DNA from 2 places in the Kitasatospora sp. NPDC056651 genome. Region 1 is predicted to be linked to the other one. Evidence: riboswitches for the same ligand, from Rfam matches in the RefSeq annotation. Region 1 holds a riboswitch; the other holds the start of a gene.
What was found. Region 1 has a riboswitch for glycine ahead of gcvP (aminomethyl-transferring glycine dehydrogenase). Riboswitches for the same ligand answer to the same signal wherever they lie in the genome.
Positions count from the first base shown of each region.

Region 2: another riboswitch for glycine. It lies ahead of gcvT (glycine cleavage system aminomethyltransferase GcvT); the one in region 1 lies ahead of gcvP (aminomethyl-transferring glycine dehydrogenase).

Region 1 covers NZ_JBHTWX010000043.1:3,255-17,852, reverse strand. The annotation lists gene ACFRAR_RS18525 (FMN-binding negative transcriptional regulator) at 1-603, shown strand, start outside; gene ACFRAR_RS18520 (sugar porter family MFS transporter) at 799-2,133, shown strand; gene ACFRAR_RS18515 (dienelactone hydrolase family protein) at 2,200-2,901, shown strand; gene ACFRAR_RS18510 (MFS transporter) at 2,973-4,241, shown strand; gene ACFRAR_RS18505 (HAD domain-containing protein) at 4,341-4,988, shown strand; gene ACFRAR_RS18500 (CPBP family intramembrane glutamic endopeptidase) at 4,966-5,754, opposite strand; gene ACFRAR_RS18495 (glutamate--cysteine ligase) at 5,901-7,406, opposite strand; gene ACFRAR_RS18490 (hypothetical protein) at 7,784-8,356, shown strand; gene ACFRAR_RS18485 (DUF5999 family protein) at 8,783-8,974, shown strand; gene gcvP (aminomethyl-transferring glycine dehydrogenase) at 9,082-11,982, opposite strand; glycine riboswitch at 12,220-12,323, opposite strand; gene ACFRAR_RS18475 (PRC and DUF2382 domain-containing protein) at 12,547-13,695, shown strand; gene ACFRAR_RS18470 (MFS transporter) at 13,905-14,598, shown strand, end outside.
Region 2 covers NZ_JBHTWX010000084.1:19,503-34,100, reverse strand. The annotation lists gene ACFRAR_RS27630 (ABC transporter substrate-binding protein) at 1-349, opposite strand, end outside; gene ACFRAR_RS27625 (ABC transporter permease) at 442-1,428, opposite strand; gene ACFRAR_RS27620 (enhanced serine sensitivity protein SseB C-terminal domain-containing protein) at 1,874-2,797, opposite strand; gene ACFRAR_RS27615 (enhanced serine sensitivity protein SseB C-terminal domain-containing protein) at 2,913-3,707, opposite strand; glycine riboswitch at 3,915-4,019, shown strand; gene gcvT (glycine cleavage system aminomethyltransferase GcvT) at 4,250-5,371, shown strand; gene gcvH (glycine cleavage system protein GcvH) at 5,471-5,845, shown strand; gene glyA (serine hydroxymethyltransferase) at 5,932-7,200, shown strand; gene ACFRAR_RS27595 (L-serine ammonia-lyase) at 7,363-8,730, shown strand; gene ACFRAR_RS27590 (MDR family MFS transporter) at 8,874-10,487, opposite strand; gene ACFRAR_RS27585 (NADPH-dependent FMN reductase) at 10,529-11,149, opposite strand; gene ACFRAR_RS27580 (TetR/AcrR family transcriptional regulator) at 11,300-12,040, shown strand; gene ACFRAR_RS27575 (nuclear transport factor 2 family protein) at 12,062-12,520, opposite strand; gene ACFRAR_RS27570 (class I SAM-dependent methyltransferase) at 12,674-13,432, opposite strand; gene ACFRAR_RS27565 (hypothetical protein) at 13,507-13,785, opposite strand; gene ACFRAR_RS27560 (EamA family transporter) at 14,018-14,598, opposite strand, start outside.

The DNA.
Region 1 (14,598 bases):
GACCCCCACGTCACCCTCGCGGTCACCGACGGCTACGCCTTCGCCCCGGGCCACTGGCGCGGCGCACCGGGCACGCCGACCAGCTACTACGCCTCGGTCCACTTCCACTGCACCGCCGAGGTGGTGGAGTCCGCGGCCGGCAAGGCGGAGATCCTCAACCGCCAGCTGGCGCACTTCCAGCCCGAGACGCCGGAGGTCCGGGTGGTGCCCGGCGAGGAGGGGCTGGCCCGGCAGCTGCCCGGGCTGCGCGGGCTCCGGCTGACCGTGAACGAGGTGCGGGCCAAGTTCAAGTACGACGACAAGAAGCCCGCCGAGGCGCAGTACGCGATCGCCGACCGGCTCGCCGAGCGCGCCGAGGGCCGGGGACGCGCCCGCGACCAGTACGGCGCCGCCCGTACCCAGCTACTCCGCCGCCACCGGCGACGCACCGCCGGGGCGGGCGTCCTCGGCGCGGACCAGGCCCACACGGACCAGGCCCACGCGGGCACCACCCGGGCGGACACGGCCGTGGCGGGCAGCACCGGCGCGGACCCCACCGGCCCGCACGCCGACCTCTCGCGCACCGCCGCCCCGCGCACCGACCGGCCGCGCGCCGCCGACTGACCCGGGATCACCCGGTCGGCCGCCAACCCGCGCAGGCCGGGCGCCGCGCTGATCGAATGTGAGACGAGCCCTGCCCACTCGGCGTCAGAGCGGGCCCGTCGACCCCCGGGAGAGCGCGTGTCCTCAGTCCACAGCCAACGGGCGGCCGGCGAGGCCCACCTCGGTCACGTGGTGTTCATCTCGGCGGCCGCCGCCATGGGCGGCTTCCTGTTCGGTTACGACAGCGCGGTGATCAACGGCGCCGTCACGGGCATCCAGAAGCACTTCGCGGTCGGCCACGGCACCACCGCCTTCGTGGTGGCCATCGCGCTGCTCGGCTCGGCGGTGGGCGCGGTGCTCGCCGGGCGGCTCGCCGACCACCTGGGCCGGGTGCGCACGATGCTGCTGGCCGCCGTCCTGTTCGCGGCCAGCGGCGTCGGCTCGATGTTCCCGCCGAACATCGAGACCCTGGCCATCTGGCGCGTGGTGGGCGGCATCGCGATCGGCATCGCCTCGGTGATCGCGCCCACCTACATCGCCGAGGTCGCCCCGACCGCCTACCGCGGCCGGCTCGCCTCCTTCCAGCAGATGGCGATCGTGCTCGGCATCACCGTCTCCCAGCTCGCCAACTTCGCCCTCAACCAGGCCGCCGGCGGCGAGTCCACCAACCACCTCGGCGGCATCCAGGCCTGGCAGTGGATGCTGGGCGTCGAGACCATCCCGGCCCTGGTGTACGGGCTGATGGCGCTCGCCATCCCGGAGTCGCCGCGCTTCCTGATCGCCGACCACCGCGAGGCGCAGGCCCGCAAGGTGCTGCTCGAGGTCGAGGGCGAGGGCGTGGACCTGGACGCCCGGGTGGCCGAGATCCGCGCGGTGCTGGAGTCCGCGCGCAAGCCCCGGCTCAAGGACCTGCTGGGCGGCCGCTTCGGTCTGCTGCCGATCGTCTGGGTCGGCATCGGCGCCTCGGTGTTCCAGCAGTTCGTCGGCATCAACGTGATCTTCTACTACTCGTCCTTCCTGTGGCAGTCGGTCGGCATCAAGGAGTCCGACTCCCTGCTGATCAGCCTCTCCACCTCGATCATCAACGTGATCGGCACCGTGATCGCGATGGCCCTGGTGGACCGGATCGGCCGCAAGCCGCTCGCCCTGGCCGGCTCGATCGGCATGGCGGCGGCGCTGGCCACCGCCGCCTGGGCGTTCTCCTACCGGCACGGCACCGGAGACACCGCCACCCTGGACAACACCCATGCCACCGTCGCGCTGATCGCCGCGCACGTCTTCGTGCTCTGCTTCGCCTTCTCCTGGGGCGTGGTGGTCTGGGTCCTGCTCGGCGAGATGTTCCCCAACCGGATCCGCGCGCTGGCCCTGTCCGTCGCCGCCTCGGCGCAGTGGATCGCCAACTGGGCGATCACCGTCTCCTTCCCAAGCCTCGCCGACTGGAACCTCTCCGCGACGTACGTCATCTACGCGGCCTTCGCGCTGCTCTCCATCCCGTTCGTGGCCTTCTTCATCAAGGAGACCAAGGGCCGCGCCCTGGAGGAGATGGGCTGACCGGCCCGCCGAACCCCCGCCGCACCCGGCCCCACCCCGCGCGGCCCGACCCACCGAGAGGAAGCCATGCCTGACCAGGGCGGCTCCCGGCAGAACGTCACCTTCCCGAGCAACGGCCGTACCGCGCACGGCTACCTGGCCCGCCCGCCGCAGGGCGTCGGCCCGGGCCTGGTGGTGGTGCAGGAGTGGTGGGGGCTCACCTCGCACATCGCCGCCATGGCCGACCGCTTCGCCGCGGAGGGTTTCACCGTCCTCGCCCCCGACCTGTTCGGCGGCGCCACCACCCATGACGGCGCCGAGGCGGCCCGGTTCGGACGCGAGCTCCCGGTCGACCGGGCGGTGGAGGACCTCGCCGGGGCCGTGGACCACCTGCTCGCACTGGACGGCGTGGTCGGCGACGCGGTCGGCGTGGTCGGCTTCTGCATGGGCGGCGGCTTCGCCCTGCTGCTGGCCGCCCGGGCCGGCGACAAGGTGGCCGCCGTGGTCCCGTTCTACGGCCTGCCACCCGATCCCGCCTTCGACTACCTCGGCCTGACCGCCCACGTCCTCGGCCACTTCGGCGAGCTGGACGGCTCGATCCCGATGGCCGCCGTGGACGAGGCGGCGATCCGGATCGGCGAGGCCACCGACGTCCGTCCGGAGATCCACTTCTACCCGGCCGGGCACGCCTTCATGAACGACGAGAACCTGATCGGCACCTACGACCCGCTCCAGGCCCGGATCGCCTGGCGCCGCACCCTCACCTTCCTCTGGGGCCACCTCGGCTGAATCCCTCCCACCTGGGGGTTCGGCAGGAAAACCGGATGGACACCGGTACGACCGTTCGGGATAGTCGCCGGGTGCCGATCCCTCCCCCGCACCCCCGCCGTTTCGCCTGGGCGAGCCGCAATTTCCGCATCCAGACCGCCGCCACCGTGATCAGCGGCCTCGGCAACGCCGGCGCCCCCATCGCCACCGCCTTCGCCGTGCTCGGCGCCGGCGGCACCACGACCGAGGTCGGTTACGTCACCGCCGCCCGCCTGGTCCCCACGGTCCTGCTCATGGTGGTCGGCGGCACCCTCGCCGACCGGCTGCCGCGCCACCTGATCATGGTCGGCGCCAACGTGTTCAGCGGGCTCTCCCAGGCCGTGCTGGCCGCGCTGGTGCTGGCCGGGGACGTCCCGCTCTGGCAGCTGCTGGTGCTCTCCGCCGCCGGCGGGGCCGGCTACGCCCTCTACGCCCCCGCCTCCGGCGGCATGATCATGCAGGCCGTCCCCCAGGAGCACGCCGCCCGCGCCTTCGCGGTCTTCCGGATGGGCCTCAACGCCTCCCAGATCGGCGGCGCAGCCCTCGGCGGCGCGCTCACCGCGGTCGTCGGCCCCGGTTGGGTGCTCGCCCTGGACGCCCTCTGCTTCCTGGTCGCCGCCGCGCTCCGCTTCTTCCTGGAGCCGGAGCGGGCCCCCGTGCCCTCCTCCGGCGGCATGCTGCGCGATCTGCGCGAGGGCTGGCGGGAGTTCGCCTCCCGCCGCTGGCTCTGGGTGATCGTGCTCCAGTTCTCCGTCCTGCTCGCCTGCGTCAACGCGGTCGAGGCGGTGTACGGGCCGACCGCGGCCAAGGAGCGGCTCGGCGGCGCGGGCGCCTGGGGCCTGGCGATGTCCGCGTACGGCGTCGGCCTGGTGGCGGCCGGCGTGCTGATGACCCGCTGGCGCCCCCGCCGGATCCTGCTGGTCGGCAACTGGGGGGTCTTCCTGTTCGGCGTGCCCGCCCTGGCCCTGGCCGCCGAGGTGGCGCTGCCGCTGCTGGTCGTGGCGATGTTCCTGTCCGGCGTCGGCGTCACCGTCTTCGGCGTCAACTGGATGGTCGCGCTCCGGCAGGAGATACCCGAGGAGATGTTCTCCCGGGTCACCGCGTACGACGAACTCGGCTCCTACTCGCTGGCCCCGGTCGGCACCGCGCTGGCCGGCCCCGCCGCCGTGGTGCTCGGCCTGTCCGGCGCGCTCTGGGCGTGCGCCGCCGCCTGCCTGCTGCTCAGCGTGGCCGTCCTGGTGGATCCCCAGGTCCGTCGGCTGAGCCGTCGAAGCGCGACCGGCGCACCGGTGCCCGCCCCCGAGCCCACGCCCGCCACCTGAGCGCTCAGGGCGCCCCACGTGCGCCCGCCCGGGGGCAACCGGAGGTGCCGGAGGGACGTCCGACCAGTCAGGAAACTCCACTGTCCCGAGGGGCCACCGGTGCCGAAGCCACTGCTGTTCCTGGACGTCGACGGCGTCCTGAACCCGGTCTGCCCGCATCCGGACGCCGGATTCGACGCCCACGCGCTCCTCGGCCACACCGTCCTGCTGTCCACCCGGCACGGCGCCTGGCTGCGCGAGCTGGCCGGAGCGTACGACCTGGTCTGGGCGACCACCTGGGAGGAGCACGCCAACACCCACATCGCCCCGGCGATCGGCCTCGACCCGCTGCCGGTGGTCACCTTCACCGGCTACGTCCCGCAGCCCGGCGACCCGCGGGTGCCACTGATGGAGCTGTTCTCCGCCGCGAAGTGGGCCCCGCTGCTGCGCTACGCCGGGGGCCGCCCGTTCGCCTGGGTGGACGACGTCATCCCACCCCGGCTGGTCCGCCGCTCCCGCTGGCGCCGGGACCGCGTGCTGCTGCCCGTCGACCCCGGCCAGGGCCTGGAGCGCCGGCACGTCGACCGGCTGCTCGCCCGCCCGCCGCGCGGCCCGGCGCCGTCACCCGGGGGACCGTCGCTCGGAGGGCCGCCGCTCGGAGGGCCGTCGCTCGGAGGGCCGCCGCTCGGAGGGCCGCCGCTCGGAGGGCCGCCGCTCGGAGGGCCGTCGCTCGGAGGGCCGTCGCTCAGGGGGTCGGCAGCCAGCTGACGTGCCCGGCCAGCAGCGCGTACCCGACGAAGGCCACCGTGTCGATCAGCGCGTGCGCCGCCACCAGCGGCATCACCCGTCCCCAGCGCCGGTACAGCAGGCAGAACACCACGCCCATCACCATGTTGCCGATCAGCCCGCCGACCCCCTGGTACAGGTGGTACGAGCCGCGCAGCACCGAACTCGCCGCCACCGCGGCCGGCCAGGACCACCCCAGCTGCCCCACCCGGCGCAGCAGGTAGCCGAGGACGACGACCTCCTCCAGGATGGCGTTCTGCCAGGCCGACAGCACCAGCACCGGCACCCGCCACCACACGTCCGGCAGGCCGGACGGCGCCACCGTCAGGTTGTACCCGGCCGCCTGCGAGGCCAGGTAGAGCGCCAGCCCCGACCCGCCGATCGCGGCCGCGACGCCGGCGCCCCGGCCGAGGTCGCGCAGCTTCTGCCCGAGGTCGAAGCCCAGCACCCGCAGCGCGACGCCCTCGCGCACCAGCAGGTAGCCGACCAGCACCACCGGCATCAGCCCGCGCCCGATGTAGTACAGCTGCCACACCAGGTCCAGCCAGGGCCGCCCGGGCGCCCGCGACCCGTTCAGCGTGGCGACCTGCTGGCCGAGCTTGAGCGGTTCGGTGAGCGAGCCGGTGAAGCTGATCAGCGCGCTGATCCCACTGGCCCCGAGGGAGAGGCCGAGGACGATCAGCAGTTCCACGCCGAACAGCCGGCGGGTGGGCTTCGCGGTCTCCGGCGCGGTCGGGACGGTCGTCACGGGGGCTCCAGCGGACGGGCGGTCGCTCCGGCCGTCGGCCGACCACCGGAGCGATCATCCTGGCACAACCGCCGGACGGCCCCGACGGGGAGGCCGGGGGCCCGTCCGGCTCGGCGGCCCGGCAGGATCCGAAGGGAAGGGCCTAGCTAGCCCACCGGCCAGGTGTGCACCGGCTCGCCGCCGCGCATGTGTTCGGCGTATCGCCTGGTCATCGCCGCGAGCGCGGCCGGCCGGTCCATCCCGTACTGCTCGCGCAGCCGGTGGAAGGTCGCGGCCTGCCAGGACGCACCATTGGTGCGGCGCAGGCAGCGCTGCTCGATGATGCCCAGGTAGCGGTCCCGGTCGGCGGGCTCCACGCCCCACTCGTCCAGCCCCTGGTGGGCCATCGGCAGCAGTTCGTTCAGCACCAGGTCGACGGCGGACACGGTCTGCAGCCCGCCGCCGCGCCCGGCCCGCCCGGGGCGCGGCCACTGGAACACCGCGTCGATGCCGTACCGGGCGCCCTGGCGGAAGTTCTCATCCGCCCGTTCGAACGGCAGCCGGGTCCAGATCGGCCGGGGCTGCTCGGCGAGCACCCGCACCAGCCCGTAGTAGAACGCGGCGTTGGCCAGCGTGTCGGCCACCGTCGGCCCGGCCGGCAGCGCCCGGTTCTCCACCCGCAGGTGCGCCACCCCGCCCGCGACGTCGTACACCGGCCGGTTCCAGCGGTAGATGGTGCCGTTGTGCAGCCGCATCTCGGCGAGCCTGGGCGCGCCGCCGGAGGCCAGCACCTTCAGCGGGTCCTCGTCGTCGCAGATCGGCAGCAGCGCGGGGAAGTACCGCAGGTTCTCCTCGAACAGGTCGTACGCCGAGTCCACCCAGCGCTCGCCGAACCAGGTGATCGGGCGCACGCCCTGCGCCTTGAGCTCCGCCGAACGGGTGTCGCAGGCCTGCTGGAAGAGCACCGGACGGGTCTCCCGCCACAGCTCCCGCCCGAACAGGAAGGGCGAGTTGGCGCCGAGCGCCAACTGTGGCCCGCAGATCGCCTGGGCCGCGTTCCACACCGAGGAGAACCGCTCCGGGGTCACCTGGAGGTGCAGCTGGAGCGAGGTGGCGGCGGCCTCGGCCACCATGGTGATCGACTCCAGCTGGAGGTGCTCGACCCCCTCGATGTCCAGCGCGATCTCCTCCCCGCGGGCGGCCAGGATCTGGTCGCTGAGCAGGCTGTACCGCTGGTTGTGACTCATCGCGTCCAGCCCGGTGTGGGCGTGCTCCAGCGTCGGCAGGATGCCCACCATGACGATCCGGCTGCCCGCCTCGGCCGCCCGCCGGTCGGCGTAGCGCAGCCCGGTGTCGATCTCCTCGCGCAGTTCCTCGAAGACGTGCCCGCAGAGCCGGTGCGGCGTGATGTTGACCTCGATGTTGAACCTGCCGAGCTCGGTCTGGAAGTCGCTGGACCCGATCTCGCTCAGCACCTGCGCGTTGGTCATGGCCGGCAGGCCCTGCTCGTCGGCCAGGTTGAGCTCGATCTCCAGGCCCATCACCGCCCGCGGCCGGTCGAACCGGTCCTCCCGGATCATCCGTCCCAGCGTTTCGAGGCACGCCTGGAGCTTGCGCCGGTACAGTTGCCGGTCCGCCAGTTCCGCCCGAGTCGCCACGACCTTCTCGCCCACGGTCCCCTCCTCAAGAGCCACCCCGTCGAGCACCCCGGTCGACCGACCGTGCAACCAATATGCCCACCTCGAAGATCGATACCCGAACACGCGTACTGGCTTGCATTGCAAGGCATCTGACGGAAAATCAGAAGAACTACAGACTTGCCCGCCACCACAGCCCGTGATAAACAGGTCACCCTGCGCACCTGTTCGAATTCGCACAGCGCCCGGCCGGTCGGCCATTGCCCCGAGGTCCCATCGACGGCGGCGACCGCGCCGGCACCGCGATCCTGCACAACCGGACACGGCAGGCCCCGTCACCGTCGACGCGTCGCCGCGCCACGCCGGTATGCCGCACTCGCACGCCGATCTCGCTTGGAGAGGCGGATCCCGCCATGACTCTGCAAACCCCCCAGCCCCCGCCGAGCGCCCTGCGCGCGGTCCTGGGCGCGCTCGACTCGGAGACCGCACTGCGCCAGCCCGCCGCCGCAGCGCTCCGTCACCCGAACGGCCCCCTGCTCCCCGCCCACCCGCTCGCCGTGTACGTCCTGGACGGTCCGCGCCCGGGGCTCCCGGCCGCCCGCCGCACCGGCTGGCGCTTCCTGATCAAGGACGGCACCGAGGTGGCCGCCGCCGCCGAGGTGGTGCAGAGCGCGGAGGGCCACACCTTCTCCCACTTCACCGCCGGCCCCTACCTCGATTCGACGGTCAGGGCGCTGCGCGAGGCCTGGCAGCTCGCCCAGGGCGCCCGGACCCCCCGGCGGCCCCGGCTGCTGACCTTCCCCGGCCAGTACGCCACGGCGCTGTGGCTGCACGACCCGGACCCCGGGACGGCCACCGACCTCCTGATCCCACTGGCCCCGGCCCCGCTCGGCGTCACCGCGCACCGCGCCCGGCCCGCCTCCGAACTGCTGCCCCTGCTCGCCCGAGCGCCGCTCGCCAGGCCGCTGCTGCTCGGCTCCTCCTGACCCACCGGCACCCCGCGGGCCGCCGGGCCCACCCGCCCGGCGGCCCACAGCCGTGCCCGCGCGCACGCCCTCGTACCCGCCCCCGGGAACGCCTTCCCTGGAACACCCCCCAGCCGGACCATCCGCTATGGCCCCAACGGGCCATGCCCCTCCTGGCCCATTGGTGCGCCGTTTCCCGCCGGTCCCACCTGAACGGGTGATCTCTGACCGGGAGTTGTGGCGCATGTCACGAAATCCCTGCGCGCGGGTCCGCAGATGCCGACACTGGGAACCAGCGTGGAAGGACCACCTGTCCTACCCACTTGAGCGTCGGTCCACACCTGGTCGGCGCGCGGACAGGATCCGACTACCGCGGCGGCTCCGGACGGCACGACCTCCGGTGGCCGCCCCACGGGGAGGATCGCAGAGCGAAGCGAGGGTACGCGTATGTGCCAGCACCGTCCTGAGTGCCCGTCGGCCGAGTCCGAGGACCGCGAGGCGGCCGCCTCGGTGGCCCGCCACCCGGAGCAGGGCTGGAGCCTGCTCTGCAACGGCGTCGTCATGTTCGAGGACACCGGAGAACTGCTGCCCGACGGCCGGGTGATCGCCCCGCGCCGCCCCGTCGCCCACGCGGCCTGACCACCCGGTCCGGCCGTACGGCGGGGGCAGCCGCCGACTCCACAGCACAAGGGGCAGGGCCCCGGCGGAAACTCCGCCGGGGCCCTGCCGCGTCACCGCTCCTCCGCTCAGACGCCGTACTCGTCCAGCGGCGGGCAGGAGCAGACCAGGTTGCGGTCGCCGTACGCGCCGTCGATCCGGCTCACCGGCGGCCAGTACTTGTCCGCCGGGTTCACGCCCGCCGGGAAGACCGCCTCCTGCCGCGAGTAGCCGTGCGCCCAGTCGCCGGCCAGCGTGGCGGCGGTGTGCGGGGCGTTGCGCAGCGGGTTGTCCTCGGCCGCCCACTCGCCCGAGCCGACCTTGTCGATCTCGCCGCGGATGGTGATCATCGCGTCGCAGAAGCGGTCGATCTCGTACAGGTCCTCGGACTCGGTCGGCTCGATCATCAGCGTGCCGGCCACCGGGAAGGACATCGTCGGCGCGTGGAAGCCGTAGTCGATCAGGCGCTTGGCGATGTCGTCCACCGTCACGCCCGTCTCCTTGGTCAGCGGGCGCAGGTCGATGATGCACTCGTGCGCGACCAGCCCGCCCGGACCGGTGTAGAGCACCGGGAAGTGCGGGGCCAGGCGCTTGGCGATGTAGTTGGCGTTCAGCACCGCGACCTGGGTCGCGTGCTTGAGGCCCTCGCCGCCCATGAGGCGGACGTACGCCCAGGAGATCGGCAGGATGGCCGCCGAGCCCCACGGCGCGGCCGAGATCGGGCCGACACCGGTGGCCGGGCCGGCCTCCGCCTGGAGCGGGTGGTTCGGCAGGTGCGGCGCCAGGTGGGCGCGCACCGCGACCGGGCCGACGCCCGGGCCGCCACCGCCGTGCGGGATGCAGAAGGTCTTGTGCAGGTTCAGGTGCGAGACGTCCGCGCCGAACTTGCCCGGCTTGGCGAGGCCGACCAGCGCGTTCAGGTTGGCGCCGTCCACGTACACCTGGCCGCCGGCCTCGTGCACCAGGGCGCAGATGTCGGTGATCTGGGTCTCGTACACGCCGTGGGTGGACGGGTAGGTGACCATCAGCACGGCGAGGCTGTCGCGGTGCTGCTCGATCTTGGCCTTCAGGTCCTCGACGTCGACGTCGCCGTCGACCAGGGTCTTCACCACGACCACGCGCATGCCGGCCATCACCGCGGAGGCCGCGTTGGTGCCGTGCGCCGAGGACGGGATCAGGCAGACGTCGCGCTGGGTGTCGCCGTTGGCGTGGTGGTAGGCGCGCACGGCCAGCAGACCGGCCAGCTCGCCCTGGGAGCCCGCGTTCGGCTGGATCGACACGGCGTCGTAGCCGGTCACCTCGACCAGCTGCTGCTCCAGCTGACGGATCAGGGTCAGGAAGCCCTGGGCCTGGTCGATCGGGGCGAAGGGGTGCAGCTGACCGAACTCCGGCCAGGTCACCGCCTCCATCTCGGTGGTCGCGTTGAGCTTCATGGTGCAGGAGCCCAGCGGGATCATGCCCCGGTCCAGCGCGTAGTCCCGGTCCGACAGGCGGCGCAGGTAGCGCAGCATGGCGGTCTCCGAGCGGTGGCTGTGGAACACCGGGTGGGTGAGGTACTCGTCCTCGCGCAGCAGCGCGGCGGGCAGCGCCTCGGCGCTCTCGGCGACCTCCACGCCCTCGACGCCGAACGCGGCCCAGACGCCGGCCAGGTGCTCGCGGGTGGTGGTCTCGTCGGTGGAGACCGAGATCCGGTCCTCGCCGTCCTGGTACACGTTGATGCCGTTGGCACGGGCGGCGGCGGCGATCTCCGCGGCGCGGCCCGGGACGACGGCGGTGACGGTGTCGAAGAACTCGCCGTGCAGCAGCTCGACGCCGCCGGCCCGCAGGCCCTCGGCGAGGGCGGCGGCGTAGCGGTGGGTGCGGCGGGCGATGTCGGCCAGGCCGTCCGGGCCGTGGTAGACGGCGTACATCGAGGCCATCACGGCGAGCAGCACCTGGGCGGTGCAGATGTTGCTGGTCGCCTTCTCGCGGCGGATGTGCTGCTCGCGGGTCTGGAGCGCCAGGCGGTAGGCGCGGTTGCCGTCGGCGTCGACGGAGACGCCGACCAGGCGGCCGGGCAGCGAGCGGGCGTACTCGGCGCGCACCGACAGGTAGCCGGCGTGGGGGCCGCCGAAGCCCATCGGCACGCCGAAGCGCTGCGAGGTGCCACAGGCGATGTCGGCGCCCAGCGAGCCCGGGGACTTGAGCAGGGTCAGCGCGAGCAGGTCGGCGGCGACGGCGACGATCGCGCCCAGGCCGTGCGCCTGCTCGATCACCGGGGCGAGGTCGCGGACCACACCGGTGGCGCCGGGGTACTGGAGCAGCACGCCGAAGACGCCGCGTTCGACGATCTCGGCCGGGATGCCCTCGGACAGGTCGGCGACGACGACCTCGACACCGGTCGGCACGGCGCGGGTGTTGATGACCGCGACGGTCTGCGGCAGGGTCTCGGCGTCGACCAGGAAGACGCCGCCCTTGACCTTGGTGACGCGACGGGCCAGCGCCATCGCCTCGGCCGCCGCGGTGCCCTCGTCCAGCAGCGACGAGCCGGAGGTCGGCAGGCCGGTCAGGTCGGAGACCAGGGTCTGGAAGTTGAGCAGCGCCTCCAGGCGGCCCTGCGAGATCTCCGGCTGGTACGGGGTGTAGGCGGTGTACCAGGCCGGGTTCTCCATGACGTTGCGCAGGATCACCGGCGGGGTGAAGGTGCCGTAGTAGCCCAGGCCGATCATCGGCTGGAGCACCTGGTTACGGCCGGCCAGCTCGCGCAGCTCGGCGAGGACCTGGGCCTCGGACCGGCCCCCGGGCAGGTCCAGGGCGGTGATGGAGCGGATCGCCTCGGGCACCGCGGTGGCGGCGAGTTCGTCCAGCGAGCCGTAGCCGACGGACGCCAGCATCTTCTCCTGCGCGGCCGCGTCGGGGCCGATGTGACGGTTCTCGAAGGGACTGGCCAGCTCAAGCTCGGTGAGGGTCGAGGCGCCGGTGGGGCGTCCCGCGTTCGGCTGGGCGTTCATGGTGGTCGAGGCCTCCTGGTCACGGACCGGCGGGGGTACGCACGCCGGCCGGCCAACGCCGCTGCGGACAGCGGACCGGCCTGGGCGGACGGACCCGAAAGGCCTCCCCCTCTGTCATCGGGACCTGAGAGCTTCGCCCGCACGTCGCGCTGTGGCGCTTCGTCGGCTTGCACCGTCGGTGAGGGTGGTGGTCGTCGGCTCCCGCGCCGGCGCTCCTGCCCTGCTTTCCAGAGTGACCTAGCCCGCACGGTACGGATGCCTGAGAGATTCCGGGGAGGAGTTGCTCCTTCGGCGCCCCGACCAGCGGTTTTCACTGCCGGGGACTCTCCCGAGCAGGCTCGGCGGTCGCGGCCCAGGGTACCAGCGGGAGGCCCTCGGATCACCGGTGCGTCAGGTCACTCGGGGTCTACGCGCGTTCCCTCGGACGGTCCAGTGCGCAGCCCGTCCGGCGCACCCCGGTCGCGTTCGTCCGGTTCATGGCTTTTGGTGTGAAGTGGCGGACGGAACGGGTGCTCCGGCCGCCTTCCTGTGGGAGTTCCGCAGCTCAGCGCACTGGAGGAATGAGTGCAGACCGACATCGACCCCCGGGACCTCATCGGCCACAGGGCCGTCGACCGCAACGGAGACAAGATCGGCACGGTCGACGAGGTCTACCTGGACGACGCCACCGGCCGGCCCGAGTGGGCCGCGGTCCGGACCGGCATCTTCGGCCGGGACGCCTTCGTCCCGCTGACCACGAGCGAGTTCGCCGGCGACGAGCTCCGGGTGCCCTACGACAAGTCACTGGTCAAGGAGTCGCCGGACTTCGGCGTCGGCCAGCACCTGTCCCCCGCCCAGGAACTCCAGCTCTACCGCTACTACGGGCTGGACACCCCGGTGGACGGCCACCCGAACGGTGAGGAGGGGAGCCGCGCCGAGCAGCCCGACCTCGACTTCGGCACCACCGCGGCCGCCGCCGCGTCGACCGCGGCGGCCCCCGCCAGGTCGCTCACCTTCCACCACCCCGAGCGCGCCGCCGAGCCCGCCCCGCCCAGGGCTCCCGTCGATCCTGTCGTTCCCGTCGCCCCGGCCACCGCCGACACCGGCGGAGCAGCACCGGAGGCCGGCCTGCGCACCCTCGGCGCCCCCGCGCCCGCAGCCGCCCCGGCGCCCACCCCCTCGGTCCCCGTGGTGGAGCCGAAGCACCAGGCGCGGCCCGCCCCGACACCCGCACCCGCGGCCGCCGCGGCCGCCGCCGCAGCACGCGCCACCACCGCCCCGCCCACCTCCACCCCGTCCGCCCCCACCGCCGGCAGCCCGGTCGAGATCACCTGCCGGGAGGAACGGCTGGACATCACCACCGAGTGGCACACCATCGGCACCGCGAAGCTGCGCAGGTACGTGACGACCGAGCAGGTCGAACGCCGCGTCCCGGTGGTCCACGAGCGCGTCCGGGTCGAGCGGATGCCGGTCAGCGAGGCCGAGCGCGCCGGCCTCACCGAGAAGGAGGTCGCCGAGGCCGTCGAGGAGGTCACCCTCCGCGAGGAGCGCCCGGTGATCCGCAAGTACCTCGCTCCCGTCGAGCGGGTCCGCCTCGTCGTCGAGCGCTACACCACCGAGGAGGTGGTCCGGGACGAACTGCGCCGCGAACACGTCGAGATCCACGACACCACCGCCCCGGTCTCCCCGGCCACCGACGCCCCCCGCCCCGGCGCCCTGCACCCCCTCACCTGACAGCACCCCCACCCGAGGGCCCCGGACACCGTCCGGGGCCCTCGGCGCGCGCCCACCCCTCCTGCCGGCCCGCCCCACACCCCCCGCCCCCGTTGTCGCGTACCCGACCCTTCGCCTTTGCCAAAGCTTAACCGCTCGATATTTGACACTCTGAAGTATCGTCGGCAAAGTTACTTCAGTTCATTCACTATGTACGGGAGGAAGCAACCGTGAGTGAGGCACCACAGCCCACCACCGCGGCCGAGAAGCAGAGCGGCGCCCGGGTCCTGCCGGCCCTCATCCTGGCGATGCTGTCGTACAGCGTGGTGCAGACCGCGGTCGTCCCGATCCTGCCCTCGCTGGCCAAGGAACTGGACGTCTCCGCGTCCAGCGTCACCTGGCTGATGACCGCCAACCTGCTCTCCGCAGCCGTGCTGACTCCCCTCCTGGGCCGCTTCGGCGACCTCCGGGGCCGTAAGCCGATGCTGCTGATCTCACTGGCCGGTCTGGTCGCCGGTTCGGCGCTCGCGGTCAGCACCCACTCGTTCACCTGGCTGGTCGTCGCCCGCGTCCTCCAGGGCGCCGGCGGTGGCGTGCTCCCGCTGGCGATCAGCATCGTCCGCGACGAGCTGCCCAGGCAGAAGGTCACCGGCGGCGTCGCCGCCATCAGCGCCTCGATGGGCGTCGGCTCCGGCCTCGGCCTGGTCGCCACCGGTCTCCTGCTGGAGCACTGGAGCTACAAGTCGATCTTCTGGATGGGCCTCGCCTGCGGCCTGCTCGCGGTCGCCCTGGTCGCCTTCCGCGTCCCGTCCGACCCGGTCACCGACAAGGACGGCGGCGCCGACCCGCTGGGCGCCCTCACCCTGGCCGGCTGGCTCTCCGCCCTGCTGGTCGCGGTCAGCCAGGGCAACCACTGGGGCTGGA
Region 2 (14,598 bases), on a different contig from region 1:
GGCCCGCCGTCTCGGCCAGGTCCGGGACGAGCTTGTTGCCCTCATCGCCCGGCGCCGGGTTGAAGGTGGTCAGCGAACGGGCGTACAGACGCGAGAAGTTGTAGATGTACGCGTAGTACGTGTTGCCCGGGTCGAGCGAGTCCGGGGTGCCCTTCATCTCGAAGGTGACCGTCCCGCCCTTCTTGTCCGAGGCGTTGACGACGCTCTTGGTGGCGGCGTTGGCGCCGGCGCCCGCGGCGCCGGAGGCCGAGGCGGAGTCGCCGCCCTTCGACGAGCTGGTGCAGCCGGTCACGACCAGGACCGCGGCGGCGGCGGCCGCGGTCAGCGCGACGGTACGGGACCTACGCATGGGTGAGATCAACCCCTTGGGAATGTGGAGACGGAGTGAGGGTTCCTGGCGCGGGGTCAACTGGTGACGCGGGGCCAGTGGATGACGCTTGATCAGTTGTTCTTGGGGTCGAGGGCGTCGCGCAGGCCGTCGCCCAGGAGGTTGAAGGCGAGCACGGTGATGAAGATCGCCAGGCCGGGGACCACCAGGTACTGGGGGTCCACCTGGTAGTACCGGATCGCGTCCTGGAGCATCCCGCCCCAGGAGGCCTGCGGCGGCTGGATGCCGACGCCGAGGAAGCTCAGTCCGGCCTCGAACAGGATGTTGGTCGGGATCAGCAGGGTGGAGTAGACCAGGATCGGACCGACCAGGTTGGGCAGCAGTTCCTTGAACAGGATGAACGGGCCGCGGGCCCCCAGGCTGCGGGCGGCGTGGACGAACTCCCGCTCGCGCAGCGAGAGCGTCTGGCCGCGCACGATCCGGCCCATGTAGGGCCAGTTGAAGAAGCCGATCACGAAGATCAGCACCACGATGTGCAGCGGGAGGCCGTGCAGGCCGAAGGCTCCGCCCTGGAGCGAGGTCGAGATCGCGATGGCGAAGAGCAGCAGCGGGAACGCCAGGAAGACGTCCATCACGCGGCTGATCAGGGTGTCCACCCATCCGCCGTAGTAGCCGGCCATGATGCCGAGCACGGTGCCGATGGTGTTGGACAGCACGGTCGCGCCGAAGGCGACCAGCAGGGAGACCCAGGAACCCTCGATGACGCGGGTGAGGAGGTCACGGCCCTGGAGCGGATCCACGCCGAGCGGGTGGTCCAGGCTCATGCCGCCCCAGTCGCCGAACGGCAGTCCACCGAGGTCGGCGTCCAGCAGGTCCTGGTGGAGGGCGTCCGGGTCGAGCCCGAACACCGACTCGATCGGCTTGGCCAGCACGGCGAGCAGGATCAGGAGGATCACCACGACGCCGCCGGCGACGGCGGCCTTGTCCCGCTTGAAGCGGGTCCAGGCGATCTGGCCGAGGGAGCGGCCCTCGATCTTCTTGACCGGTTCGGCGGCGGGTGCTTCCGGCGCGTTCCCGGCGGTGGTCACGGATGCGGTCATGGTCAGTTGGTCCCCTCGCCGACGGTGGCCGGCCCACGGGTGCCGGCCGTCGGCTTCGGCGGTGCGGCTGCGGACGTGCGGAGGTGCTTAGGAGGAGCTGGTGTTGACGGCAGCACGTCGTGCACAGGCGCTGCCACCACGCGGGATGGGCTTCGCGTGGACGGGCTGTCGGCGGCCGCGCTCACCTTTGTGGGGTTGCAGTACGCGCGGTGCGTTGCGCAGAACTCTCTGCCATGCGAACTGGCTTGCGCCAGCCCTGACAACCGACAGATGCCCAACTGTGATCTGCGCGCATGCACCTCGCCGATCTTCGGCATATACCTCTTCACATGGCTGTAACTGCCATGTCAAGATGACCCGAGCACACATCCGGAAATTCGTCCGGAAAGCATCGAAGCCGACTTGATGGACAATCAAGTCGGCTTCGGAGAATGAGTTTTGTGAATCAGTGCCCGGGGTAGCCGGGCCACGGCCGCTGCGGCTGCTGCTGCCAGCCCGTCGCCGGCGGCTGGGTGCCGTAGGAGTAACCCGGCATCGACTGGCCGGGGTACGGCGGCGGGGGCACCGGCGGGTACGGACCGGTCGGCGGTCGGCCCGCCTCCCGGTCGAAGAACGGCCGGGCGTTGGCGCGCATCCACAGCGCCACCGGGTCGTACTCGTCCGACATCGCCACCGTGGACACCGCGAGCCCCTCCGGGGCCACCCCGATCGCGCGCTGCATCAGCGCCCGCACCGCCTCCACCGCCGGCTGCGAACTCTCGTACAGGTCAAGGCCGATGGCCAGGTACGGCTCCCCCACCGCGGGCTGCACCCAGGCCCGGCGCAGCGCCCGCACCGCGCGCACCTCGGCGGCCTGACGCTCCAGCAGCGCGAAGAACGGCTGGGCGTTCAGCTGCGGCTCGCTGAGCTTCAACGGACCGGCGGGCAGCCGCTCCAGGCCCGCGGCGATCCGCCGCAGGTCCGCCCAGGGCACCCCGACACCGCCGCCGGGCGCGTGCGGGTTGAGCCACAGGCCCCAGCGGGTGCGGTACAGCGAGGCCGCGATCTCCCGGCCGGAGACGACCTCGTGGGCCCGGGTCCAGCCCGAGGAGGTCAGCTGCTCGGACGAGGTGACGGCCGGCGCGTAGCCGTGGCCGCCGATCTCCATGTTCCCGTACTGGGCGTCCTGGCTGCCCGGGGTGCCGTGCCACAGCAGCATCCAGACCTGGCCGTCCGCCAGCGCGTGGAGCAGGCGCTCGTACGCGTCGTAGCGCTCCGGCGCGACCTCGCGCAGAGCGCGCTCCAACGCGCCCGGATCAGCTCCCGGGCGCCCGGCCGGTGCCTGGCCCCAGGGCCCCGGCACCCCGCCCGCTCCCGCTCCCGCACTCATGCGCCCACCTCGCCGCGCCTCTTTCCTCGAACCCGCCGACCCGTCGGCCGTCTGCACGCACCCTATGGCGCGGCACCGGCCACCGCCACGGCGACGTGCCTTGATACGGACCCGCTCAGGCCCTGGTGTGGAAGGGCATCACCCGGGTGAGCAGCCACTCGACCACCGGGTCGTCGGCGAGGTCGAGCAGTACGAGGTGGACGCCGCCGGGCAGCGGCGCGGTTCCCAGCGCTCGCCCGAGTGCCTCGTTCACCGCGGCCGGCTCGGCCGGTGCCACGGGGTCCAGCTGGACGCCCACGAACATCACGGTCGGCTCGCCCTCGATGCTGGCCAGCGCCCTGCGGGCGGTCAACACTCCGGGCAGTGCCGACAGTTCGGCCCGGCAGGCGGCCAGGAAGTGCTCCGGGTCCTCGCCCGGCACCGGCTCGCGCAGCGCCACCCGGCCGCCGGTCGGCGCCGCCGGGTCCTCCCAGCGCTCCTCGCGCGGCCCGCGGCGCAGCTCGGCGACGCCCTGCGGCGGCACCGGGATGCCCACCGCGGCCTCCGGGTTCACCGCGATGCCCACGCCCAGCGGCAGCCCGCGGGCGAACTCCCAGGCCGGCGCGATCGCGAAGGCCATCCCCGGCGCCTGCTGGAGGAACACCTCCTGCGAGGAGAACACCGGCACGTACGGGTCACCGGCCAGCTCGATGATCGGCAGGTCCAGCGACTGCCCCTGCGGGTCGGCCCCGGCCGGCAGCGGCACCCACACCTGACTGCGGGCCAGCACCTCGATCACCCGCGGGGTCGCGCCCGGATCGCCCAGGGCCGCGGCCAGCACCTGCTCCAGCTCGTTGGCCGGCCAGGAGCCGCCCGTCGGCGCCTCCTCCGGTCCGCCCCACCCCTGCTGCTGCTCCACCGGGTACCCCATGCGCCGCCGATTCCGCCCTCTGCCGGTCGGCCGCCCTCTGCTGCGCCGACGCGCAGCAGTCTAGGGCGTGGGGTCGTGGCGTTAGGGCTCGTGTTCGGTACCGCGCCGTGTGACCGGGTCCCCTCTCCCCTCGCCGCCCGGGACGTGCCATGATGTCCGCGTCCGACGGCATGCGCCGCGGGCCCCCACAACTCCATACCGGCCGCTCGAACCCGCGCGGGAGAGCCCGGAGTGCCGCCCCACGGCACGAGCCGGCGCCGAAGGAGCAAGTCCTCCCCGGAATCTCTCAGGCACCCCTACCGCACGGGTTAGGCACATCTGGAAAGCGGCGCCCGGCCCTGTCGGACGCCCACCCACGGTGCAAGCCGCCATGCTGTCCCCCAAGCTGGAAACCAGCTGCGGGCTGGTGGGCGGTGAAGCTCTCAGGTTCGACGACAGATGGGGAGACCCACGCCGCCGCATGCCCGCGCGCAGGGTCGGTCCCCGAGCGGGCCCGGTCCGGTGCGTGCACCCTGAGTGCCCCGACCGAGGAGTTCCTGGCCATGTCGTCCCTCCGCCTGACCGCGCTCGACGCGCTGCACCGCAGCCTCGGCGCCACCATGACCGACTTCGCCGGCTGGGACATGCCGCTGCGCTACGGCAGCGAGCGCGAGGAGCACCTCGCCGTCCGCACCAAGGCGGGCCTGTTCGACCTCTCGCACATGGGCGAGATCACCGTCACCGGCCCGCAGGCGGGCGAGATGCTGGACCACGCGCTGGTCGGCTTCGTCTCCGCGCTCGGCGAGCTGCGCGCCCGCTACACCATGATCTGCGCCGAGGACGGCGGCATCCTGGACGACCTGATCGTCTACCGCCTGCGCGAGGACGCCTTCCTGGTGGTCGCCAACGCCTCCAACGCCCAGCTGGTCCTCGACGAGCTGATCGCCCGCGCCAAGGGCTTCGACGCCGTCGTCACCGACGACCGCGACACCTACGCGCTGATCGCCGTCCAGGGCCCGGAGGCCACCGGCATCCTCGCCGCGACCACCGACGCCGACCTGCCCGGTCTGAAGTACTACGCGATCCTCCCGGCCGTGGTGGCCGGCCGCGAGGTGCTGCTCGCCCGCACCGGCTACACCGGTGAGGACGGCTTCGAGATCTTCTGCCACCCGGCCGACGCCGAGCCGGTCTGGCAGGCGCTGACCGCCGCCGGCGAGGGCCACGGCCTGGTCCCGTGCGGCCTGTCCTGCCGCGACACGCTGCGCCTGGAGGCCGGCATGCCGCTGTACGGCCACGAGCTGTCCACCGACCTCACCCCGTTCGACGCCGGCCTGGGCCGGGTCGTCCGCTTCGACAAGACCACCAACGAGGGCGCCTTCGTCGGCCGCAAGGCGCTGGAGCAGGCCGCCGCCGCGGCCGAGAGCAACCCCCCGAAGGTCCTGGTCGGCCTGGTCTCCGAGGGCAAGCGGGTGCCGCGCGCCGAGTACACCGTGGTCTCCACCGAGGGCGAGCCGATCGGCCGGATCACCTCGGGCTCGCCGTCCCCGACCCTGGGCAAGCCGATCGCGATGGCCTACGTCGACGCCGCCCACGCCGCCCCCGGCACCACCGTCGCGGTGGACGTGCGCGGCAAGCACGAGCCCGTCCAGGTCGTGGCGCTGCCGTTCTACAAGCGCGCCCGCTGAGCCTCCGCAAGGCCCCGGTTTTCCCGTACACGCACGTCGCAGCCGTCCGAGCGGCGGCCCGCTTCGCCGTGCCCGCTTCCCATCCTGGAGAATGACGCCATGAGCAACCCCCAGCACCTGCAGTACACCAAGGAGCACGAGTGGCTGACGGCCGCCGAGGACGGTGTCTCCACGATCGGCATCACCAAGCACGCCGCCGACGCGCTCGGTGACATCGTCTACGTGCAGCTGCCCGAGGTCGGCGACTCCGTGACCGCCGGCGAGACCTGCGGCGAGCTGGAGTCGACCAAGTCGGTCAGCGACCTGTTCTCCCCGGTGACCGGCGAGGTCACCGAGGTCAACCAGGACGTCCTGGACGACAACAGCCTGGTCAACAGCGCCCCGTTCGAGGGCGGCTGGCTGTTCAAGGTGCGCGTCGAGGCCACCGACGAGCTGCTCAGCGCGGACGCCTACACCGCCCTCATCGGCGGCTGAGACACCTGACCGGGGCGGTCACCGCGCGGCGGCCGCCCCGCCCCAGCCGCGGCCCCCTTTCCTACTCCACCGGGAAGACCACCACCATGACGGTTCTCAACCAGTCCCTGCACGCCCTCGACCCGGAGATCGCCGCCGCGGTCGACGCCGAGCTGCACCGCCAGCAGACCACCCTGGAGATGATCGCCTCCGAGAACTTCGCCCCGGTGGCGGTCATGGAGGCCCAGGGCTCGGTGCTCACCAACAAGTACGCGGAGGGCTACCCCGGCCGCCGCTACTACGGCGGCTGCGAGCACGTCGACGTGGTCGAGCAGATCGCCATCGACCGCATCAAGGCCCTGTTCGGCGCCGAGCACGCCAACGTCCAGCCGCACTCCGGCGCGCAGGCCAACGCCGCCGCGATGTTCGCGCTGATCCAGCCGGGCGACACCATCCTGGGCCTGAGCCTGGCCCACGGTGGTCACCTGACTCACGGCATGAAGATCAACTTCTCCGGCAAGCTCTACAACGTGGCCGCGTACCACGTGGACGAGAAGACCGGCCAGGTCGACATGGCCGAGGTCGAGCGCCTGGCCAAGGAGCACCAGCCGAAGCTGATCATCGCCGGCTGGTCCGCCTACCCGCGCCAGCTGGACTTCGCCGCGTTCCGCCGGATCGCCGACGAGGTCGGCGCGCTGCTCATGGTGGACATGGCGCACTTCGCCGGTCTGGTGGCCGCCGGTCTGCACCCGAACCCGGTGCCGTACGCGGACGTGGTCACCACCACCACCCACAAGACCCTGGGCGGCCCGCGCGGCGGCGTCATCCTGTCCAAGGCCGAGTACGCCAAGAAGATCAACTCTGCGGTCTTCCCCGGCCAGCAGGGCGGTCCGCTGGAGCACGTGATCGCCGGCAAGGCGGTCGCCTTCAAGGTCGCGGCCTCGGAGGAGTTCAAGGAGCGCCAGGAGCGCACCCTGGAGGGTGCCCGCATCCTCGCCGAGCGCCTGCTCCAGGCCGACGTGGCCGAGGCCGGCGCCACCGTGCTCTCCGGCGGCACCGACGTCCACCTGGTCCTGGTCGACCTGCGCAACAGCCGGCTCGACGGCCAGCAGGCCGAGGACCGCCTGCACGAGGTCGGCATCACCGTCAACCGCAACGCCGTCCCGAACGACCCGCGCCCGCCGATGGTCACCTCGGGCCTGCGCATCGGCACCCCGGCCCTGGCCACCCGCGGCTTCCAGGCCGAGGACTTCCGCGAGGTCGCCGACGTCATCGCCGAGGCGCTCAAGCCCGCCTTCGACGAGACCGCCGCCGCCGCGCTGAAGGCCCGGGTCACCGCCCTGGCCGAGAAGTACCCGCTGTACCCGAACCTCTGATCACTCCGGTGATCGTTCGGGCGGGGTGACCGGCCTCACCCCTCCGGCGTTCCTGGCGCTCCGGGGCACCGCGCACACTGGACAGTGCGCGCGGTGCCCCGTCCCGTGTCGGCCCCTCCCTGCCCGCAAGTCCTTCCACGAGACCAGACAAGGACGTCCCCCGTGGCCATCAGCGTCTTCGACCTCTTCTCCATCGGCATCGGCCCGTCGAGCTCCCACACCGTGGGCCCGATGCGCGCCGCCCGGATGTTCGCCCGCCGGCTGCGCACCGAAGGCCTGCTGGAGCAGGTGACGGGTGTGCGCGCCGAGCTGTACGGCTCGCTCGGCGCCACCGGCCACGGCCACGGCACCCCGAAGGCCGTCCTGCTCGGCCTGGAGAACGCCTCACCCCGCACCGTCGACGTGGACCAGGCCGACAAGGACGTCGAGCGGATCATCGCCGAGAAGCGGATCAGCCTGCTCGGCGAGCACACCATCGACTTCGACCCGGACAGCCAGCTGGTGCTGCACCGCCGCCGCTCGCTGCCGTACCACGCCAACGGGATGACCCTGTGGGCGTTCGCGGCGGACGGCTCGACCCTGCTGGAGAAGACCTACTACTCGGTCGGCGGCGGCTTCGTGGTGGACGAGGACGCGATCGGCGCCGACCGGGTCAAGCCCGACGACACCGTGCTGAAGTACCCCTTCCGCACCGGTGACGAGCTGCTGCGGCTCAGCCGGGAGACCGGGCTGTCCATCTCCGGCCTGATGCTGGAGAACGAGAAGGCCTGGCGCAGCGAGGAGGAGATCCGGACCGGCCTGCTGGAGATCTGGTCCGTGATGCAGGAGTGCGTGCGGGCCGGCATGACCCGCGAGGGCATCCTGCCGGGCGGGCTGAAGGTCCGCCGCCGGGCCGCCGCGGCGGCCCGGACGCTGCGCGCCGAGGGCATCGGGCCGGCCAACGCGATGGAGTGGGTGACCCTCTACGCGATGGCGGTCAACGAGGAGAACGCCTCCGGCCGCCGGGTCGTCACCGCGCCGACCAACGGCGCCGCCGGGATCATCCCCGCCGTCCTGCACTACTACCTGAACTTCATCCCGGGCGCCGACGAGGACGGCATCGTCCGCTTCCTGCTCGCGGCCGGCGCCATCGGCATGCTCTTCAAGGAGAACGCCTCCATCTCCGGCGCCGAGGTCGGCTGCCAGGGCGAGGTCGGCTCCGCCTGCTCGATGGCCGCGGGCGGCCTCGCCGAGGTCCTCGGCGGCACCCCCGAGCAGGTCGAGAACGCCGCCGAGATCGGCATCGAGCACAACCTCGGCCTCACCTGCGACCCGGTCGGCGGCCTCGTCCAGATCCCCTGCATCGAGCGCAACGGCATGGCCTCGGTCAAGGCCGTCACCGCGGCCCGGATGGCGCTGCGCGGCGACGGGCGCCACCACGTCTCGCTGGACAAGGCGATCAAGACGATGAAGGAGACCGGCGCCGACATGAAGATCAAGTACAAGGAGACCTCGCGCGGCGGCCTCGCCGTGAACGTCATCGAGTGCTGATCACGGCTGCCTGAAGGCCCCCGGACGCCCTTTCGTCCGGGGGCCTTCGCGTGAGGGCCATTGCGTGAGGGCCATTGCGTGTGGCCATTGCGTGAGGGCCATCGCGTGGAGGCCTTCGCGTGGGGCTGGTGCGCTGGGGCGGGCTACCGCGCCGTGGCGGGCTCCGCCGCCGGATCCGGCTCCCCGGGCGCTCCCCGCCGCGGGCGGGCCAGGCAGGCCACCGCGGTGGCCACCGCCGCCAGCAGCGCGCCGCCCGCCACCGTGCCGTGCAGCCCGCTGGTGACGGCCTCGCCGACCGCGTCCCGCACGGCCTCGGGCAGGCCGGCGAGCGAGGCCGGGGTGAGCCCGCCGCCGCTGGTCAGGTGGGCAGCCTCGGCCGGGCTCAGCCGTGCCGTCAGGGAATCGGTCAGCCGTGCCGTGTAGACCGCGCCGAGGGCGGCCATCCCGAGCGAGCCGCCGACGCTGCGCAGCAGGGTGACCACGCCCATCGCGGCGCCCATGTCCTGGCGCGGGACGGCTCCCATCGAGGTCAGCAGGGTGCTCTGCATCAGCAGGCCGATGCCGACCCCGGCGACGGCGGTCAGGGCGGAGGCGAGGGCGATCGGGGTGCCGGTGCCCAGGAGCAGCAGCAGCGCGGCCCCGGCCAGGGCGAACGCCCCGCCCAGCAGCGGGTAGCGGCGCTCGCCGCCCGGCCGGCTCATCAACCGGGCCGTCAGCAGCTGGGTGCCCATCATGCCGAGCATCAGCGGCAGCAGGAGCAGGCCACCGGCGGTCGGCGAGGCGCCCCGGACGAACTGGAGGTACTGCGGGAGGTAGCCGATCAGGGCGAGCATCACGGCGCCGGTGAGGAAGCCGAGGACCTGCGCCACCGTGAAGTTGCGGTCGCGGAACAACGCGGGCGGGATCAGCGGCCCGGGAACGCGCAGTTCGGTCCGGGCGAACCAGCCGAGCGCCGCCACCGCCACCACGGCCGCCCCGAGGATCCACGGGGACGTCCAGGCGTACTCGGTGCCGCCCCAGCTGCCGACCAGGGTGAGCGCCAGGATGCCGGTGGTCAGCAGGACGACGCCGGACCAGTCGAAGGGCGCCCGCACCCGTTCCGTCCGCGCCCGTTCCGTCCGCAGCCGCACCCCCGCGCCGACCGCGAGCAGCGCGAGCAGCCCGACCGGCAGGTTGACGTAGAACGCCCAGCGCCAGCTGAGCCGGTCGGTCAGGAAACCGCCGAGCAGCGGCCCGCCGACGAAGGCGATCGGCATCAGCACGCCGATCACCGACTGCACCCGGCCCCGGTCGGAGGCCGGGACGAGCACCCCGATCACCGAGAGCGCGCCGACCATCAGCCCGCCCGCGCCGACGCCTTGGAGCGCCCGGAAGGCGATCAACTGGCCCATGTCCTGCGCCAGTCCGGCCAGCATCGAGCCGACCAGGAACAGCACCACCGCCCACTGGTAGGCACCCTTGCGCCCGTAGAGGTCGCCGAGCCGGCCCCAGAGCGGGGTGGCGGCGGCGGAGGTCAGCAGGTAGGCGGTGACCGCCCAGGAGAGGTGCTCCAACCCGCCGAGGTCGCCGACGATGGTCGGCAGGGCGGTACCGATGATCTGGCCGTCGAGGGCCGAGAGGAAGATGCCGAGCATCAGCCCGATCACGCCGAGCAGCGGCGGCTTGGGCGGCTCGGGCGGCTCAGCCGGCTCGGGCGGCTCAGCCGGCTCGGCCGGTGGTTCCGTGGTCGCCGGTTCTACGGCCGGTTCCGTGGCCATGGTGTTCGCCCCCCTTTTTCCGGCTTCGCTCAGGCTCAGGCTCAGGCCGCGAACGGGCGGGCCTGCCGGGCGTCGCGCAACGCCTCGGCCCACCAGGCGAGTTGGTCGATCATGGTCTTGGCGGCGGCGTCGGCGGCCGGGTCCTTCGCCGCGCCGTCGGCGTCGAAGCACTGCGCGGCGCCGTGGAAGCTGACCGTGTTGCGGATCGTCGCCGCGTTCAACTCGGCCATCACCACCCGCAGCTGCTCGACTGCCCGGAGGCCGCCGGACAGGCCGCCGTAGGAGACGAAGCCGACCGGCTTGCCGTGCCACTGCCGGTTGTGCCAGTCGATGGCGTTCTTCAGCGGGGCCGGGAAGCTGTGGTTGTACTCGGGCGTGACGAACACGAAGGCGTCCGCCGCCTCCAGCCTGGGCGACACGGCGGCCAGCAACTCGGCGTCGCCCTGGGCGAGTTCGCCGCCGAAGGACGGGAAGGTGGTGGGCAGCGGGGTCTCCACCAGGTCGATCCGGTCGACGGTGAGGTCGGCGCGGGCTTCGAGGTGGCCGAGCAGCCAGTCGGCGACCACCGGGCCGAAGCGGCCGTCGCGGGTGCTGCCGAGCACGACGGCGACCTTCAGGTTCTGCGCTGCGGGCTTCTGCTCCGTGGACTGCTCCGTGGACATGGGAATCCCCCTCCGTGACGGCCGATGTGTACGGCGCATCGGTTACGGATACAACGTACACATCGGCGCGTACGCCGTCCACCTCCGATACGCCGTACACACGGAAGTGTTACCGTGGACCCGACCCCCTCGCCGAAAGGAGCCCGCCCCGTGCCCGCCCAGCAGGCCCCCGGCGGCGACAGCGACAAGCCCCAGGTCTCACTCTGGGAACGCCTGGACCGCCCGACCCCCGCGCCGCGCACCACCCTGACCCCGCACCGGATCGCCGAGGCCGCCGTCGCCATCGCCGACGCCGAGGGCCTGGACGCCGTCACCATGCGCCGACTGGCCGGGGACCTCGGCGTCGCCCCGATGGCCGCCTACCGGTACGTCTCCGGCAAGGACGAACTCATCGAGCTGATGGTCGACTTCGTCTACGGCCGGCTCCCCCTGGACGCCCCCGCCGAGGGCTGGCGGGACACCATGCGGACCCTCGCCCGCCACCTGCGGGCGATGCACCTGGCCCACCCGTGGACCGTCCGCACCTCCACCCCGTTCTCCCTCAGCCCCAACCAACTCGCCGTCCCCGAGCGCGCGTTCGCCGCCCTCGCCGAGCACGGCCTGGACGCCGACACCACCATGGCGGTGTTCCGCACCGTCACCGGATACGTCCACGGCTCGGCCACCACCGAGGTCACCCTGATCGCCCTCCGCCGCGAACACGGCTGGTCCGACGGCGACCAGACCCGGGCCGGCCTCGCCCCCCGGATGACCTGGCTGATGAACACCGGCCGCTACCCCAGCTACCAGCGCTACCTCTACGAGGCCACCCGCAAGGACGACCCCGACTGGCAGTTCGAGACCGGCCTCGACTGCGTCCTCGACGGCATCGCCGCCCACTTCGCCCTCTGACCGGCCCGCATGCGAGACGGCTCACGCCCCCAACCGCGCGGCGACGGCGCCCAGTCGGCCCATCGCGTGAGCGACGCCGAGGCCGTCCATGTAGTCCCGGACGTGCACCAGCAGGCCGTCACGGGCGCGCATCACCAGCAGGCCCGGCAGGGTGAACGGCTCACCGGTGGTGGCGAGGGTGCCGACCACCTGCTGTTCGACGGTGAGCACCTCCGGGTCCGCACCCGGGTGGACGGCCACCTCCCGGATCTCCGTCGGCCGCGCCGCGCTCGCGCCCCAGGCCGCCCGGTAGCCGGCCCGGATCTCCTCCCGCCCCCGGTACCGCTCGGGCATCCCCGGGAAGAGGAACGGGAACTCGTGCACCCCGTCCTGCGCGTACAGCCCGGCCAGGGCGTCCGCGTCCAGGTCGAGCATCGCCCGCCGGTAACGGGCGAGCAGGTCGAGCGGGCCGGGTGTGGTGTCGGGGGTGGTGTCGGACATGGCTGGGATCCCCTCGTACGGCGGGCAGGGCGGGCCCGATCGGGCCCGCCCGCAAGCCCAGCAAAGCGGGCCATCGGCGGCAACCGGTTTGCCTGATCACGCAGGAAGTCGGCCGGTCCGACTTCTCGCGCAGTGGCGGGCTGCCGGGGACCGCTACCCGGCCGCCGGCCGCTCGCCCGCGATGACCAGGCGGTACCCGTAGTCCATGCTGTCCCGATCGAGCAGGTCGGCGTTGCGCCGGTGCCACTCCCCCGAGGCGAGGTCGGCCCGCAGCCGTTCGATCGCCGGCTCCACCACCTCCGGCGGCAGCGTCGCGAAGGTCGAACTGGCCTGTCGGACGGTCGGGTCGAGGTAGAGCTCGGGCCGTCGCCAGTAGGCGACCTGGAAGCCGTCGGTGAAGTCGTGCGGGATGCGGAACGGCAGCACCGTGTGCGCGTCCAGGGCCTCCACCACCTCGGCGAGCGGGGTGAAGCGGCTCTCCTCCAGCGCCCGGATCTCCGGCAGGTAGTCCTCCAGCATCCACAGCTGCGGCCGGTGCGCCGGGTCCCAGGTGAACACCACCTGGCGCCGGGCGACGCGCCGCAGTTCGGCCAGCCCCTGGTGCGGGTCCGGCCAGTGGTGGACGGTCAGCACGGCCATCGCCGCGTCGAACGCCCCGTCCGCGAAGGGGAGTCGCGAGGCCGAAGCCTTGACCTTCCGCCGCCCCGGATGCTGATCGAGCATGACCTGCGAGGGGTCGACGGCCGTGACCTCGGCTCCCTCCGGCTCGTACGACCCGGCCCCCGCCCCGACGTTGACCACCGTGCGCGCCCCGCGCAGCGCGGACGAGATCAGCGCGTCCAGCCTCGGGTCCGGCCGCCGGATCCGCCGGTACCCGACACCGATCCGGTCGTACGCCGCCGGTGCGTTCACGTTCCCCAGGTGTCCCATCCGCCCAGCCCAGCAAACGAGCCCGCCGACGGCAAGCGGTTCGATCGAACAGCCGCTCAGCGAGCCGCTCGCCGCCGGGTGCCGGACGGCCCGCGTCCACGGCCCGGTGTGAGGCGTGAGGCGGGTCCGGAACGGAGCCCGTCGATGTCGACCGTCGTCAGCGCCGCCTTCAGCGGCACCCCCGTCCCCGCTGCGGCGGTCAGCCGCTCCCGCACCTCGCGCGGTGTGCGCGGCCGCCAGCCGGGCCCGTCGCAGCAGCCGGAGTGGAACGTGACGCCCGCGTTCAGCAGGGCGGTCAGCGCCCGCCACCCGGCGGTGTCGCTCCGCTTCGGCACGGCGAGGTCCTGGCCCGCGTCGATCAGCCCTCCACCGCAGCGCGGGCATCGACTCGCCCACGCACCACGCTTCTTGAACGAGGAACGGCAGGACACGCATACGTGATGCCGGTAGGGAGTCCCCCGTCGATAGCACATCGCACCAGTATCGCCACGCGCCTTCGCCTGGCCCAGCGATTATCGGAAGCGCCCAGGCGGCGACGCGACGCGGGAAGTCGGCCGGGCCGACTTCTCACGCGGCGGGCCGCCGCCCCGGCACGGCCAGGAACGCCAGACCCCCCGCCAGCACGGCGAGGCCGCACCACGAGACGCCCGGCAGCCGTTCGCCCAGGGCGGCCACCCCGAGCACGGCCGCGACGGCCGGTTCGGCGAGGGTCAGTGTGGTGGCCGTCTGGGCCGTGGTGTGCCGCAGGCCGTGGCCGAACAGGCGGTAGGCGAGGAAGGTGGTGACGACGGCCAGGTGCAGCACCACGCCCGCCCCGCGCGCCGAGAGCAGCCAGCCCGGCGACCCCCACAGCAGCACCGGCAGGACGATCAGCGCCCCGCCGCCGAACATCGCCCCCATCACCCCGCCCGAGGGGTGCCCGTGCGAGATCAGCCGCCCGCCGATCAGCGAGTACACGGCGTACGAGAGCCCCGAGAGCGCCGCGAGCAGCACCCCGAGGAGGTCCACCGCCGTACCGCCCCCGGCGAGTTCGGGGCCCAGCACGAGCACGGCGCAGCCGAGCACGGCGAGCGCGGTGGCCCCGGCCCACCGCCCGTCGGGCCGCCCCTGCCGGGCGAGCCAGCCGAGCAGCCCGGTGAACACCGGGG